One region of the Streptomyces tyrfis genome, then DNA from elsewhere that is predicted to be linked to it. Evidence: riboswitches for the same ligand, from Rfam matches in the RefSeq annotation. Region 1 holds a riboswitch; each other region holds the start of a gene.
What was found. A riboswitch is a leader RNA that binds a small molecule or an ion and turns the genes downstream of it on or off. The one in region 1 is predicted to bind cobalamin.

Region 1 (2,256 bases):
CGGGACGCGGACCTGACCGGACGCGGTCCGGGCGCCGTTGAGGGCGAGCGCGGCGAACACCGTGCCGTTGAAGTTGGCCGACGGCCCGAAGTAGCCCGCCTCGGCGTTCTGCCAGTAGCCGTAGACGTCGGCGATCAGGTTGCGGGAGGCGGAGACCCGGGCGGGGTCGATCCCGGCGGCGTACGCGTTGAGCGTGGCGCGTTCGTAGTCGGTGACGACGGGGGTGGCGGAGGGCCAGCCCGCGGCCGACAACTGACCGCGGTAGACCGTTCTCGCGTTCTTGGCCGTGTCGCCGCCGGGCGCGACGTCCACGGCGGCCGTGCCCGCGGCCGCGAACGCGCTGAACGCCCACTCGTTGGACAGCCCGGAACCGGCGTAGGAGCCGTCCGCGCCCTGGAGGGACTTGAGATAGGCGACGCCGTTCGTCTTCGACGTGGCGATCTGGGCCGGGGTGGCGGTCGCCGCCGCCGGCAGTGTGGTGAGGGCGAAGGCGCCGAGTGCGGCCACCGCGGTGAGCCCGCAGCGGCGGAGGGACGAGGACACGGCAACGGTACGGGACATGGCCTGCTCCTGGGATGAGGGACGCCGGCCGGACCCGTGCCGGGCCTCGCCGTGGGCGGGAGCAGCGGGCATGGCCGCCGTCCGAAAACGCGTGGACCGGCTACCAGAAGTGCTTCGCCGCATGGGCATTCGGGCTCGGAACGGCCCCCGCCGTCCCACACCGCTGCGCGTCAGCCCCGGACTCCCACCGGGTTCCCCCACTCGGCAGAGCGGGACGGTACCCGACCGGCGACGCGGTCGCCAAGAGCGCCCCCGGCAGGCCCGCGCGCCCGACCGCACCCCGCCTTGACGCCTTCCGTGAACCGTGCTCAAATCCGGCTGATACGCAATGAGTTCCAGGGGAAGCCGGTCGAAGTCCGGCGCTGACCCGCAACCGTGGGCCCGGTACCACCGGGCGAGCCGGAATGCCTGGAGCCCGTTCTTCAGCAACGAACGCCGTCGCGGACTACGGCGTGGTGCGACCGGTACTTCCGTGTGCGGAGCCTTCCCGCGGCGGGAGCCCTCACCCACGCCCGCGCCCGCGCAGGGCAGGCAGCGAGGGGGCCGTGGTGGGGACCGAGCAGCGAAGAGACCGGCGGTCGGCGGCGAGACCGGGGCCGCTGACGGCACTGGTCTCCGCCTTCCTGATGCTCGCCGCCGCGTGCGTGACCTTCCTCACGGCGTCCTCCGTCGCCGCCGACCCGGCCGACGACTGCACCGCCACCCGCGGAGCCGTCGTCGCCGTCGACTTCACACCGTTCGGCGGTGCGGTCGAGCGCGGCTGCGACACCACCCCGACCACCGGGTACGAACTGCTCCACGACGCCGGCTTCTCCACCGCGGGCACCGAGCACGACGGCCCCGGCTTCATCTGCCGCATCGGCTACGGCCCGTTCCACTCCGGCACCCCCTACCCGACCCCGGACCGCGAATCCTGCGTCCTGACCCCGCCCGCCACCGCGTACTGGTCCTACTGGACCGCCTCGCCCGGCCAGCGGGACTGGACGTACAGCCCGTACGGCGCCATGGACCGCAAGGTGAAGGACGGCGACGTCGACGCCTGGGTCTACGGCGGCACGGACATCGGCGGCAGCACGGGCGGGCCGCGCTTCAGCCCCGACGACGTCCGCGCGGGCGGCGGGGGCGCCACCCCCGAACCGGGCGGCACGCCCACCGGCGCGCCCGGCACGGTCGACGTCGCCGCCGCGGCGGCCTGGCTCAGGTCCGGGCTGACCGACGGCGAACGCGTCGAGGACGGCGGCGGCGCCCCCGATCTCCTCCTGACCACGGAGACGGCCTACGCCCTGGCCGCCGCCGACGGAAAGGACCCCGCCGTCGGCGGAATCACCGCGTTCCTGGCCGCACACGGCGGCGACTACGCCTACCCGAACGGCTCCGGCCGGGCCCCCGACGCCACCGCCGCGGCCCGGCTCGCCCTCCTCGCCGAGATCACCGGGGCCGACCCGAGGGACTTCGGCGGCCACGACCTCGTCGGCGACCTGGCGGACCATGTGTGCGAGGCGGGCCCCGAGTCCGGCGAACCCACCCCCGGCTGCACCGCCGCGGGCGACTTCCGGGGCGCCGCCTACGGCGACGGCCAGGCGCTGTCCCTCCTGGCCCTGCTGCGCGCCGGCGTCACGCCCCCGGCCGCCGCCGTGGAACGGCTCACCCAGCTCCAGTGCAAGGACGGCGGCGTCACCTCCATCCTCATCCGCC
Region 2 (2,256 bases), on a different contig from region 1:
TTGATCGCGTCGGTGCCGTGGGCCAGCCCCTCGGCGAGGGTGGCGATCTCCGCCGTCTTCTGCCGGGCGAAGGCCAGCCAGCGCAGGATCTGCGGTTCGATGTCCCGCTCCGCCGCCGTGTCCAGCGGGACGTGCAGCAGCGAGCAGGAGGCGGACACGTCGACCCGTTCGGCCAGGCCCAGCAGGGTGCCGAGCGTGGCGAGGGACTTCGACAGGTCGTTCGCCCAGATGTTGCGCCCGTCGACCACCCCGGCGACCAGTCGCTTGCCGGGCAGTCCGCCGACGGCGGCGAGGGCGTCCAGGTTGGCCGCGGCCGCCTCGGTGAAGTCCAGGGCGAGCCCGTCCACCGGTGCCTTGGCCAGGGCCGGCAGGGCGTCGCCCAGCCGGTCGAAGTAGGAGGCGATCAGGAGCCTGGGCCGGTCGGTGAGACCGCCCAGCGCGTGGAACGCGCTTTCGGCGGCGTCGAGTTCGGCCGGGGTGCGGTCCTGGACGAGAGCGGGCTCGTCCAGCTGGACCCACTCGGCGCCGGCCGCGCGCAGGTCGGCCAGGAGCTCCGCGTACACCGGCAGCAGCCGGTCCAGCAGGGTGAGCGGGTCGAAGTCCGCGGTCACGCCCGGCGCGGGCTTGGCCAGCAGCAGATAGGTGACAGGGCCGACGAGGACGGGCCGGGCCTTCAGGCCCAGTGCGAGGGCCTCCTTCAGCTCGGCGGCCTGCTTGGCGGAGTCGGCCGTGAACACCGTATCCGGGCCCAACTCGGGCACCAGGTAGTGGTAGTTGGTGTCGAACCACTTGGTCATCTCCAGTGGTGCGACGTCCTGGGTGCCCCGCGCCATCGCGAAGTAGCCGTCCAGCGGATCGGCGGCGACGGCTTCCCGGTGGCGTGCCGGAACCGCGCCCACCATCACGGTGGTGTCCAGCACGTGGTCGTAGTACGAGAAGTCGCCCGTGGGGACTTCCTCGATGCCGGCGTCGGCCAGCTGCCGCCAGTTGGCCCGGCGCAGTCCGGCGGCGGTGGAGCGGAGGGCGTCGGCGGTGACGCGGCCCTTCCAGTAGCCCTCGATCGCCTTCTTCAGTTCCCGGTTCGGACCCTGACGGGGGTAGCCGTACACGGTGGCCCGTGCTGCCGCGGCTGCGGACTCGGTGGTCACGGAGATCTCCTTCGCGAGATGAATCCCTGAGATCCCGGAGACGTCACGGGGGTGCGAAGGGTGACGGACCGGACGGTGCGGCCTCGCGCGGCATGGCGCGGCCGTCCGTCTGGTATGTACGCCGACCCGCCCTCGAGGTCACCGGGATGTCCGCGCGCGAATGGTTCGCACACGGGCAGATGGCAGGTCTTCGGACTCGCGGGCACGTCCTCCCGGGGGAGGTCGCCTACTGGCCGTCGCTTCCCAGGCCCTTGCCGGGCCCAGTGCGTATGACGGCGGTCGTTCCCGCTCACCGCTGCGGGGCAGTCCCGGATTCCCACCGGGTTCCCTCTTGCGACGCATCCCGCCTGGCGGACGGGGCGAACCAGCTGCAACGGCCAGCTTACGGCGCGGCTCCGGAATGCGGCGCACCCTGTCCATCATCCGGATGGCGAGATGAGACACACGGCCGACAGGAGTGAAACGGTCCGGAGACGGGAAGCGCCGGGCCTCCTCCCCTCCCCGGGGAGCGGCGGCACGGGGGAGCCGACGTGGGGGAGCCGGCGCGGGGAGGCGGCGGCACGGGTGCGCCGGCCCGCCTCCGGCCCTGGTCTGGCGCGGTCCCGACCGGGCGTCACGCCCGCGCGTGGCGCACGAGGTGCCCGGCGTAGGCGTCCGGGGTGAAGAACAGCGGCAACTCGGCTGCCAGGGCGTTCCGTTCGAAGAGCGCGCGCACCTCGCCCAGTGGCGCCCAGGGATACTCCGCGCCGAGCGCGGCGAGCTCCTCGTCGAGCAGCCGCAGCACCGTGTCCCGGTCGATCACCCGGTGCCACAGCGACTGTCAGACCTGCACGCGGGCGATCTCGGCGGTCGCCGCGTCCTCCTCGCCGGGCGGGGCGGCCCGCGGCGCCCCGGCCGTGCCGGAGGGCGGATTCCGTGTTTCAGTCGTAAGGAGTCGCCTCAGCCGCCCCAAGGAGTCGCCTCAGCCGTAAGGAGTGCCGCTGATGACGATCCACATCGTGTACGTCCACGCCACCGAGATCCTCGACTCCCGCTCCCGCCCCACGCTGGAGGTCGTCGTCGGCCTCGGCGACGGCAGCCGCGGGCGCGCCGGTGTGCCCTCCGGCGC
Region 3 (2,256 bases), on a different contig from region 1:
GCTCGGCGGTCTGGTTCGCGGTGCGGTTGGCGGCGTCCTTGAACGTCATCCAGCCCTGACCGGTCTGCGCGAGGGTGCGCATCATCCGGCCGTACAGCTCACGGGCCGGCATCGTCTTGCGGGCCAGACCCTTCGCCTCGGCCGCCCGGTACGCGGCGTCGAACTCGTCGCCCCACAGGTCGACCAGGCCGGGCACGTCGGACGGGGAGAACAGCGACCAGTCGCCGTCCGCGTCGACCCGGCGCATGAACTCGTCCGGGATCCAGTGCGCCAGGTTGAGGTTGTGGGTGCGCCGCTGGTCCTCGCCCGTGTTGTCGCGGAGCTCCAGGAACTCCTCGATGTCCGCGTGCCAGGTCTCCAGGTAGACGGCGGCGGCGCCCTTGCGGCGGCCGCCCTGGTTGACCGCGGCGACGGAGGCGTCGAGCGTCTTCAGGAACGGCACGATCCCGTTGGAGTGCCCGTTGGTGCCCCGGATCAGCGAACCGCGGGCCCGGATGCGGGAGTACGGCAGACCGATGCCGCCCGCGTGCTTGGAGAGCCGCGCCACCTGGTGGTAGCGGTCGTAGATCGAGTCGAGCTCGTCGAGCGGCGAGTCCAGCAGATAGCAGGAGGACATCTGCGGGTGCCGGGTGCCGGAGTTGAAGAGCGTGGGGGAGGAGGGGAGGTAGTCGAGCTGGCTCATCAGCCCGTACAGCGCCGCGACCTCGTCGACCGCGCGCGGCGACTCGTCCTCGGCGAGCCCGCACGCCACCCGCAGCATGAAGTGCTGGGGCGTCTCGACGACCTGGCGGGTGTGCGGGTGGCGCAGCAGATAGCGGCTGTAGAGGGTGCGCAGTCCGAAGTAGCCGAACCGGTCGTCGGCGCCGTCGGCGAGGGAGCGCTCGACCAGCGCGTCCAGGGCGGCGGCGTGCGCCCGGACGAACTCGGCGGTGCGGTCGGCGATCAGGCCCTCGCGGTGGCCGACGGCGACGGACGCGGAGAAGGAGACCGCGCCCTGGCCGGCCGCCTCGTCCGCGATGGCGCGGGTCAGCAGCCGGGCGGCGAGCCGGGAGTAGGCGGGGTCCTCGGAGATCAGGCCCGCCGCGGCCTCGGTGGCCAGCGACCGCAGCTCCGCCTCGTCCGACCGGGCACTGCGTCCGCGCAGCGCGGCGGCGGCCACCCGGCCGGGGTCGGTGTCGGGCAGGTCGGCGGTGAGAACGGTCAGGGTCCGCAGGAGCGCGGCCCCAGGTCCGTCGTGTGCGGTTCCCTCGGACTCGGCCGCTTCGGACACGACTGAGGCCGGATCGGCTGGCGCGATGGTCACGCGGTGCTCTCCCTCGCTCGGCTCGGGGCCGGCGGGGAACGGGGCAGCCGGGCAGCCGGGCCCGGGGCGGGGCGGCACTGCCTACGGCGTCCACCGGCCTTTCCGCGAGGCCCGGACGTCTGGCATCCGGTTCGGTCGAGCCGGACGCGCTGCCGGCAGGTCCTCGGACTTGCTTCCAGGTGCGCAAAAGCACACTGAACACACCGTTGCGGGACAGTTCCGGATTCGCACCGGATTCCCCTGCGACGACAGCGAGCATGAGCATACATGTGGGGGCCGCCGGATGAGGCCGCCCCCAGATGTTGTGTCGGCCGACTCGTGTCGAGGCCACAGAACGCCCTCTGCGGCCCTGGCGGGAGCAAGCCGGACGGCCCGCCGCACCCCTCGGGAAAAGGGGTCCGGCGGGCCGTCCGGGGGCTCTGCGGAGGTCGTTCTCAGTGTCCCGCGCCGGGCGCCGCCGTCGCGCTCGGGGGCTCCGGCACGGCCGGCGGCGGCTCCGCGGCCACGTCCGGGTCGCCCGCGTCCGCCGTGTAGTCGGCGGGCGAGGTCTCGTCGGTACCGGCGGGCGCCTTCAAGGCGTTCAGGACGAGGGTCAGCGCCACCGTCACCACCACGTTCAGCACGAACGCCGTCAGGCCGATGTAACCGATCTCACCGATGCCGGGGATCTCCGCGGACGATCCGCCGAAGTGCGCCTGGGTCGGGCTCGCGACCCCGTACGCGGCCACCGTGCCGTACACCATGCCGACGGCCCAGCCCGAGAGCAGCGCCCAGCGGTGGAACCAGCGGGTGAACAGACCGCCGACCAGGGCCGGCATCGTCTGCAGGATCCAGATCCCGCCCAGCAGCTGGAAGTTGATCGCGACCGTCTTGTCCATGGTGAGGACGAAGGCGAGCGCGCCGACCTTCACCAGCAGCGACACCAGCTTGGAGACCCTGGTCTCCTGCTCCGG

Region 2: another riboswitch for cobalamin. It lies ahead of metE (5-methyltetrahydropteroyltriglutamate--homocysteine S-methyltransferase); the one in region 1 lies ahead of WA762_RS10035 (prenyltransferase/squalene oxidase repeat-containing protein).
Region 3: another riboswitch for cobalamin. It lies ahead of WA762_RS32345 (ribonucleoside-diphosphate reductase subunit alpha); the one in region 1 lies ahead of WA762_RS10035 (prenyltransferase/squalene oxidase repeat-containing protein).

The regions. Positions count from the first base shown of each region.
Region 1 is NZ_JBAGJZ010000010.1:15,878-18,133, forward strand. It holds gene WA762_RS10030 (prenyltransferase/squalene oxidase repeat-containing protein) at 1-561, opposite strand, end outside; cobalamin riboswitch at 855-988, shown strand; gene WA762_RS10035 (prenyltransferase/squalene oxidase repeat-containing protein) at 1,110-2,256, shown strand, end outside.
Region 2 is NZ_JBAGJZ010000026.1:103,483-105,738, forward strand. It holds gene metE (5-methyltetrahydropteroyltriglutamate--homocysteine S-methyltransferase) at 1-1,148, opposite strand, end outside; cobalamin riboswitch at 1,313-1,532, opposite strand; partial or broken gene WA762_RS20950 (malate synthase A) at 1,762-2,010, opposite strand; gene eno (phosphopyruvate hydratase) at 2,132-2,256, shown strand, end outside.
Region 3 is NZ_JBAGJZ010000064.1:22,689-24,944, reverse strand. It holds gene WA762_RS32345 (ribonucleoside-diphosphate reductase subunit alpha) at 1-1,303, opposite strand, end outside; cobalamin riboswitch at 1,441-1,568, opposite strand; gene mctP (monocarboxylate uptake permease MctP) at 1,738-2,256, opposite strand, start outside.